2 regions of the Labrys sp. ALF-8 genome follow, and region 1 is predicted to be linked to the other one. Evidence: predicted binding sites of a transcription regulator. Region 1 holds the regulator's gene; the other holds the start of a gene.
What was found. The regulator LexA, encoded in region 1, represses DNA repair genes until DNA is damaged. The targets are predictions, from matches to a motif close to TGTTCNNNNTGTGTTCNG.
Positions count from the first base shown of each region.

Region 1 (3,407 bases):
GGTCTCTTCGCGCTGATCCGCGCATTGCTGGCTCTGTCACGCCGTATCGTGCTCTATCGGGGAGCCAAGGAACTCGCGGCGCTGCTGTCGCTGCTGCCGGCGGCCGCCTATACGCTTTTCTCCGGGGCCGAGGTGGCGACCGTGCGCTCCTTCCTGATGACGGCCATCGTGCTGCTCGCCGTGGCGCTGGGGCGCAGCGCCATCACCCGCCGGAACGTGGCACTTGCGGCAAGCTTCATCCTGCTGACGACGCCCGAGCAGTTGCTTGGCCCGAGTTTCCAGATGTCTTTTGCTGCGGTCGCCATGCTCGTGACGGCCCATGATGTCTGGAACCGGCAGCGGCGCACGCAATTCGCCACTATGTGGGAGCGTGCCATTGCTTCGGGCCTCACCCTCCTGCTGGCGATGATGTTGACCACGCTGGTCGCCTCCCTCGCCACAGCGCCTTTCTCAGCCTATCACTTTCACCGCCTGACGCTGCAGTCGCTGGTCTCCAACCTTGTGGCAACCCCGATCGTTTCCTTCCTGATGATGCCTCTGGCCCTGCTGGCGGTGATTGCCGAGCCGTTCGGCTATGGTGCGCTCTTCTGGCAGGCGATGGGGTGGTCCGTCGGACTCTTCATGCAGGTGGCGCGTCATGTCGCGACGTGGCCAGGCTCCGACCTCGTCCTGCCGCAGTTCTCGTCACTCGCCCTCTGCCTGTTTTCGCTCGCGCTGGTGCTCCTCACCATCATGCGCAGCCGTCTTGCCGTGTTCGCGCTCATGCCGCTTTCCTTCGGCGTTGCCGTTGCGGCCGTGGCTTCCACACCGGTTGCGATCCTCGGTGCCAACGGCCACGCGGCGCTCGTCCGAAAGGGCGACTCCCTCACGTCGCTCGCCGAGCGTTCGGACGCTTTTGCCGTCCAGCAATGGCTCCTGGCGATGGGTGACCGACGCAAGCCGGACGATCCCGGTCTGGTCGAGCAACGCCAGTGCGACAAGGAGGGTTGCTCGGCGCCGATCGAGGGCGGCGATGTCTTCATGCTCGACCGCACCGTCAACGCGGCCGAAGAGGATTGCGGTCACGTCAGTGTGCTGGCCGGAACCTTCGCCATCGGGACGAGCTGTGCGGGCGAGGGTATCGTGCTCAATCGCGACATGATTCAGGCGGCAGGATCGATGGCGATCTACGCCGACCCACCCGCGCGTGAGGGGCAGGCGGCCCGCTGGCGGGTGGTGACTGCTCGGGACCCCGGGGCGTCGCGGCCTTGGGCGCCATTACCGGCCTGGAAGGCGAAGGCCGCCGTCATCGCCGCTCCCCCGGCGACCGCTCCGGATTCGTCAATGGACACAACCGTCCAGAATGACGATGATTGAAGCGTCGGATTCTCCCGAAGGATAACTCATGAAGATCAGCGCGCGTAATCAGATCAAGGGTATCATCAAGAGCGTGACCAAGGGGCAGACCACCTCGCATGTCCAGATCGAGGTCGGTGGAACGATCATTACCGCCTCGATCACCAACGAGGCGGTAGACGACCTCAAGCTCACCCCAGGCCAGAGTGCCTATGCCGTCATCAAGGCATCCGACGTCATGGTGGCGGTCGACTGATCGCCGACAGCAGGCCTGAAGCCGGCGTCCTCAATAGCGCCGGAACAGGCCGACAAGCTTGCCCTGGATGCGCACCCGGTCCGGCCCGAAGATGCGGGTTTCATAGGCCGGGTTTGCGGCTTCCAGGGCGACGGAGGCGCCCCGCTTGCGCAAGCGCTTGAGAGTCGCTTCCTCGTCGTCGATCAGGGCCACGACGATGTCGCCGGTATCGGCGTGGTCCTGGCGGCGGATCAGCACCGTATCATTGTCGAAGATGCCGGCCTCGATCATGGAATCGCCGCGCACTTCCAGGGCGAAATGCTCGCCGGAGGACAGCATTTCCGGCATCACGCTGATGGTATGGCTCTTGGTCTGGATGGCGGAAACTGGCGTACCCGCTGCGATCCGGCCCATCACCGGGATGAGGACCGGGCGTCCCGCATCGTCGTCCGCGTCCTGGCGCACCGTGCGCACCTTGCCGAGGTTTCCTTCGATGACGTTGGGGCGGAAACCGCGCTGCGACGTCGCCAGCGTGAGGCCGGGGACCGCCGATTCAGGCAGGCGAACCACCTCGAGCGCGCGTGCCCGGTTGGGCAGCCGCCGGATGAAGCCGCGCTCCTCCAACGCCATGATCAGGCGGTGTATGCCTGATTTGGACCGCAGATCCAGCGCTTCCTTCATCTCGTCGAAGGAAGGAGGAACACCCTGCTCCTTCAGGCGCTCATGAATGAACCGAAGCAATTCGTGTTGTTTCTTGGTCAGCATGGGCGATCCCGTTATGGCGGCTGCGAATCACGATCTGTGAGTAAACAAAGCAAGAACACTGCTACATGTTCACACTGTGTTCTGCAACAATGAAGTTCACGTTAAAAAGCGCCGTCAATATCCGGCGCTACGCAAATCGATGATCTCGCACGCATCGCCAGGCTTTGCTTCGGGAGCAAACGGCGGCCGGACGACGAGACAATCTGCATGCTGCAGCACGCTGACCAGCGACGAATCCTGCGACGATAACGGCGCTACCTTGATGATGCCGGAGGTATCGTCAAGGGCGAACCTGGCGCGGATATAGTCCTCGCGCAGATCATTGGCAGGCCAGGAGGAGGCGAAGACGGCTTTCCTGCGGGCGAGATTCGCATCCGTGCGGCCAAGCAGGGTGCGCAACAGGGGCACGAGGAAGAGAACGCTGCATACGACGGAGGAGACGGGATTGCCTGGCAGGCCCAGGATGTTCATGGCGCCGAGCCGTCCGTGCAGCAAGGGCTTGCCAGGGCGCATGGCGATCTTCCAGAAACCCAGCGTCATCCCCTCCCGCGTGAGGGCGGTCTGGATCAGGTCGTGATCGCCCACCGAGGCGCCGCCGATGGTCACGAGGATATCGGCCTTTTCAGCGCGGGCACGCTTGATCGCCGCCTCCAGGGCCGGAAAATCGTCGCTGGCGATGCCAAGGTCGAGCACCTCGCCGCCCTCCGTCTCGACCAGCGCGGCGATGGCGAAGGTGTTGGAGGCGACGATCTGGTCTTGGCCTACGGCCTGCCCCGGCAGAACGAGTTCGTCGCCCGTGGCCAGAATGGCGACCTTCGGCCGGCGACGCACAGGCAGCCTCGGGTGGTTCATGGCCGCGGCGAGCGCGACGTCGCGAGGGCCGATCAGGCTGCCGGGCAGCAGGGCTTCGGTACCCTCGGAGAAATCGAGACCGCGGCTGCGAATATTGGCGCCTGGCTTCACGGCGCTCTCGATGATCACGCGATTGCCATCCCGCCGGGTATTCTCCTGGATCACCACCGCGTCCGCTCCATCCGGAACCGGTGCGCCGGTGAAGATGCGGACGGCCTGT
Region 1 is NZ_AP048538.1:590,408-593,814, forward strand. Features, by position in the region: gene AC6H34_RS22550 (ComEC/Rec2 family competence protein) at 1-1,356, shown strand, start outside; gene AC6H34_RS22555 (TOBE domain-containing protein) at 1,385-1,591, shown strand; gene lexA (transcriptional repressor LexA) at 1,622-2,335, opposite strand; gene AC6H34_RS22565 (molybdopterin molybdotransferase MoeA) at 2,450-3,407, opposite strand, start outside.

Region 2 (3,407 bases), on a different replicon from region 1:
GGGATCGGCAGCAGAGCCTGCTTGAGCGCCGTGCTCCATTGCAGGATCAGGCGCGTCAGCACGATCTGCCGGGAAAGGGCGCCAACGGGTTCCGGAAGTCCGGAAGAAACGTCATCGGCAAAGGCCGCCTCGTCGTCATCGATCTCGCCGAGAGCCATCAGGCGCGGCAATAAGGCGGCGTCGGTGCCCAGGCGATCGAGGAATATGCCGCGCAGGGCACGGATGGCGCGCCGGGTCGGAAGATAGATGGTGGCGCCCGATAGCGCCAGCGGATCATGCCGCGGAGCAAAGCCGGGCACGAGCCGCCCGTCCAGCAGGGCATCGACCAGCGTCTCCAGGAAGGGCGAGCCGGGTGCGATGGTGAGGAGATTCGGGCGATGCGCCATGCTGGGAGATAAACAGGCGCCTCACAAGGATTGCAAGCCCGGGAAAAGGACACTCCTTCGATATCCGGGCTATGTCGAACCAGCCGCCCTTGGGAATGACAGCTTCGCCGGAGGAGCGCAGACGGCAGAGACATCCCTGGGACCGCAGGCGTCTCGCCTGCCTCTCTCTTTTCTCGTAGCCTTGTTTCCAAGAGCAGGCGAAACGCCTGCGATCCCGGGAGCACCCCCAACGTCCGAGCCCTATCCTTGGAGCCTCCGCTTCAAGAGCGGACCGGGACGTCCTTTCCACCCGTCTCCCATCCGAAAACACTGCGCCCGCCATATGAGTGCGAGGCGCGCCGCTCCCGTGCGAACACCTGCTCCACCGTGGGGCCTGCGGCCCGGCTCTCCATCAGGCGGGCCTGATCGTCGAGGCGCCTGAGTGCGCCCAGTTCCTCCTCCCGGCCGAGCCGGGCCTTCTGCACGGCCGACTTCATCACCCGGATGGTCTCGTCATAGACCTTGATGGGCACGGGGAAGGGATGCCTGTCCTTGCCGCCGTGAGCGATGGAGAAACGGGCAGGATCGCTGAACCGGCAGGGCGCGCCGTGGACCACTTCCGCCACCATGGCGAGCGCTTCCACCGTGCGGGCACCAACCCCGGGAACTTCGAGGAGTTCAACGAAATCGGCGGGGCCGCGATCGGCGGCCGCCGCGAGGCTGCCTTGCAGCCGGCGCACCAGGATGTCGCTCTCGCGCACGTCGTGGCGGGCTGGCATGACGAGATGCGGGAGGCTGAGCTGCGCGGTCTCGGGCGGAGGCGGAGCGGGCCGGGCGCGCGCCACGATGGCGGCCGCCTCCCTCGCGAGCCCGTCCGGGCCAAGAGCGTCGAGAAGGTCCACCTGCGCCCGCCGCGAGCGCGCGGCGCGCCTGTCGGTCAGGTTCACGATCTCGCCGCGTCCCTCTCCCTCGATACCCGCATGCGGAGCATCCACGAAACTCTTCAGCCCCTCCGAGAGCCAGTGGTAGCGTCGGGCCTGGCCGCCGTCGCCGTTCATGCCCTGCTGTACCACCACCCATTTGCCGTCGTCGGCGACGATGAAGCCGTGCAGGTAGAGTTCGAAGCCGTCCTGCACCGCGGCGCTGTCGACCTTCGCCACGAGACGGCTGACCTTCGCCATCGCCTGCCCGTCGAAGCCGACCCTTTCACCGATGGCGAGGAGTTCATCGGGCGTGCGGCGCGAATGCTTGCCGCGCCCACCGCAGACATGAAGGCCCAGCTCTTTCTCGAGCGGCTTGAGCCCGCGTTTCAGGGCACCGAGTACGCTGGTCGTGATGCCGGAGGAATGCCAGTCCATCCCCATCACGGCGCCGAAGGACTGGAACCAGAAGGGATGCGAGAGGCGGGAGAGCAACTCGTCGCGCCCGTAGTGATGGACGATGGCCTGGCTGATGACCGCGCCAAGCCGCGTCATGCGCTCGCCCAGCCAGGGCGGCACCCTGCCACCATGCAGTGGAAGGTCGGCGCTGCCTGAGCGTTGTCCCAAATGCGTGCGGTCCCCGGCGATATTGTTCCCTTATTGTTCTAGTATGAATTGCCGAAGAAGAAAAGGTCGCGCTGGATTCGGGCCCGCGGTCGGAGACCGCCGCTCGAATCTCACCGCCCCTTCCACACCGGCTCGCGCTTTTCCACGAAGGCCTTCGCACCCTCGCGAGAATCCTCGGAGAGCTGCATGGCGCGATGGGCCGGGACCTTGCCGGCGGCGACATGTTCATAGGCCTCGCGCACGCCCATCCCCTCGGTGGCCGAGAGGATGGCCTTGACGGCGGCGATGGAGAGCGGGGCGTTGGCGGCAATGGTATCGGCAAGCTGGCGCGCGGTCGCCATCAGGCGGCCGATCGGCACGACCGCATTCGCAAGCCCCCAGCCATGCGCCTCCCGCGCCGTGAAGCGCCGGCCGGTGAGCAGCAATTCAGTCGCTATGGCAAGGGGTATGCGGCGCGGCAGGCGCTGTATGCCGCCGGCGTCGGCGACCAGGCCGACCGTGACCTCCGACAGCGCGAATTCGGCATGGTCGGCAACCACCATGAGATCGGCCGCCAGTGCCAGCTCGCAGCCCCCGGCGATGGCAACGCCGTTGACGGCCGCGATTACGGGCTTGGTGAGATCCCAGAACGCGGTGAGGCCGGCAAAACCGCCGGGACCGAAATCCGTATCGGGCTCCTCGTCGCCGGCTGCGGCGGCCTTGAGATCCCAGCCCGCGGAGAAGATGCGCTCCCCCGCGCCGGTAAGGATGGCGACACGCAAGGCAGGATCATCCTGCAGGGTGCGGAAGGCGGCATGGAGGGCCTTCGAGGTCGCCAGGTTGATGGCGTTGGCCTTGGGGCGGTCCAGCGTAATTTCGAGCACCGCGCCGCGGCGTTCCAGTCTGACGGCTTCGGTCATGTTTCCCCCTGGGATCGCAGGCGTACCTGCTTCCTCATCGAAAAGCGCAACATTTCCGGGAAAGCAGACAAGGATGCCCGCGATCCCAAGAGCAAAGCGCGTTTAGGTAGAAACGCCGCTTTTCTCCAGCTCTCTGTTTCTCGACGCGTCTTTGCGTTCTGCCGATTCCGTCAAAACACAAAACCCTCTAGGATCAGTCGATCATTCTTATCAGTGCGTCTGCCGCGATCGCACCCCGTCCTTCCGGAAGCACGAAGAGCGGGTTGACGTCCAGCTCCACCAGCTTGTCGGCGTGGCGTTCCGCAAAGTCGGCAATGGCGAGAACGGCCTTGACGGCGCCGCGAATATCGCCGCGCGGCTTGCCGCGGAACCCCTCCAGCAGGCGGGCGACGCGCAGGCTCATCAGCTTCTCGCGGATTTCGTCCGGCGAGGCCGGCAGCAGCATCACCGCGGCATCCTGCAGCACTTCCACCAGCACGCCACCGGCCCCCACCGTGAGCGTCGGGCCGAACTGCGGATCGCGCACCACGCCGACGATGAGTTCGGCGACGGCGCCCTCCACCATGCGCTCGACCAGGAAGCGGTCACCCAGGTGG
Region 2 is NZ_AP048537.1:2,838,103-2,841,509, reverse strand. Features, by position in the region: gene addB (double-strand break repair protein AddB) at 1-386, opposite strand, end outside; gene AC6H34_RS13070 (DUF763 domain-containing protein) at 647-1,912, opposite strand; gene AC6H34_RS13065 (enoyl-CoA hydratase-related protein) at 2,023-2,811, opposite strand; gene AC6H34_RS13060 (acetate--CoA ligase family protein) at 3,005-3,407, opposite strand, start outside.
Region 2: AC6H34_RS13070 (DUF763 domain-containing protein) is a predicted target of LexA. The motif match lies at 1,936-1,953, and genes of this name have one in related genera.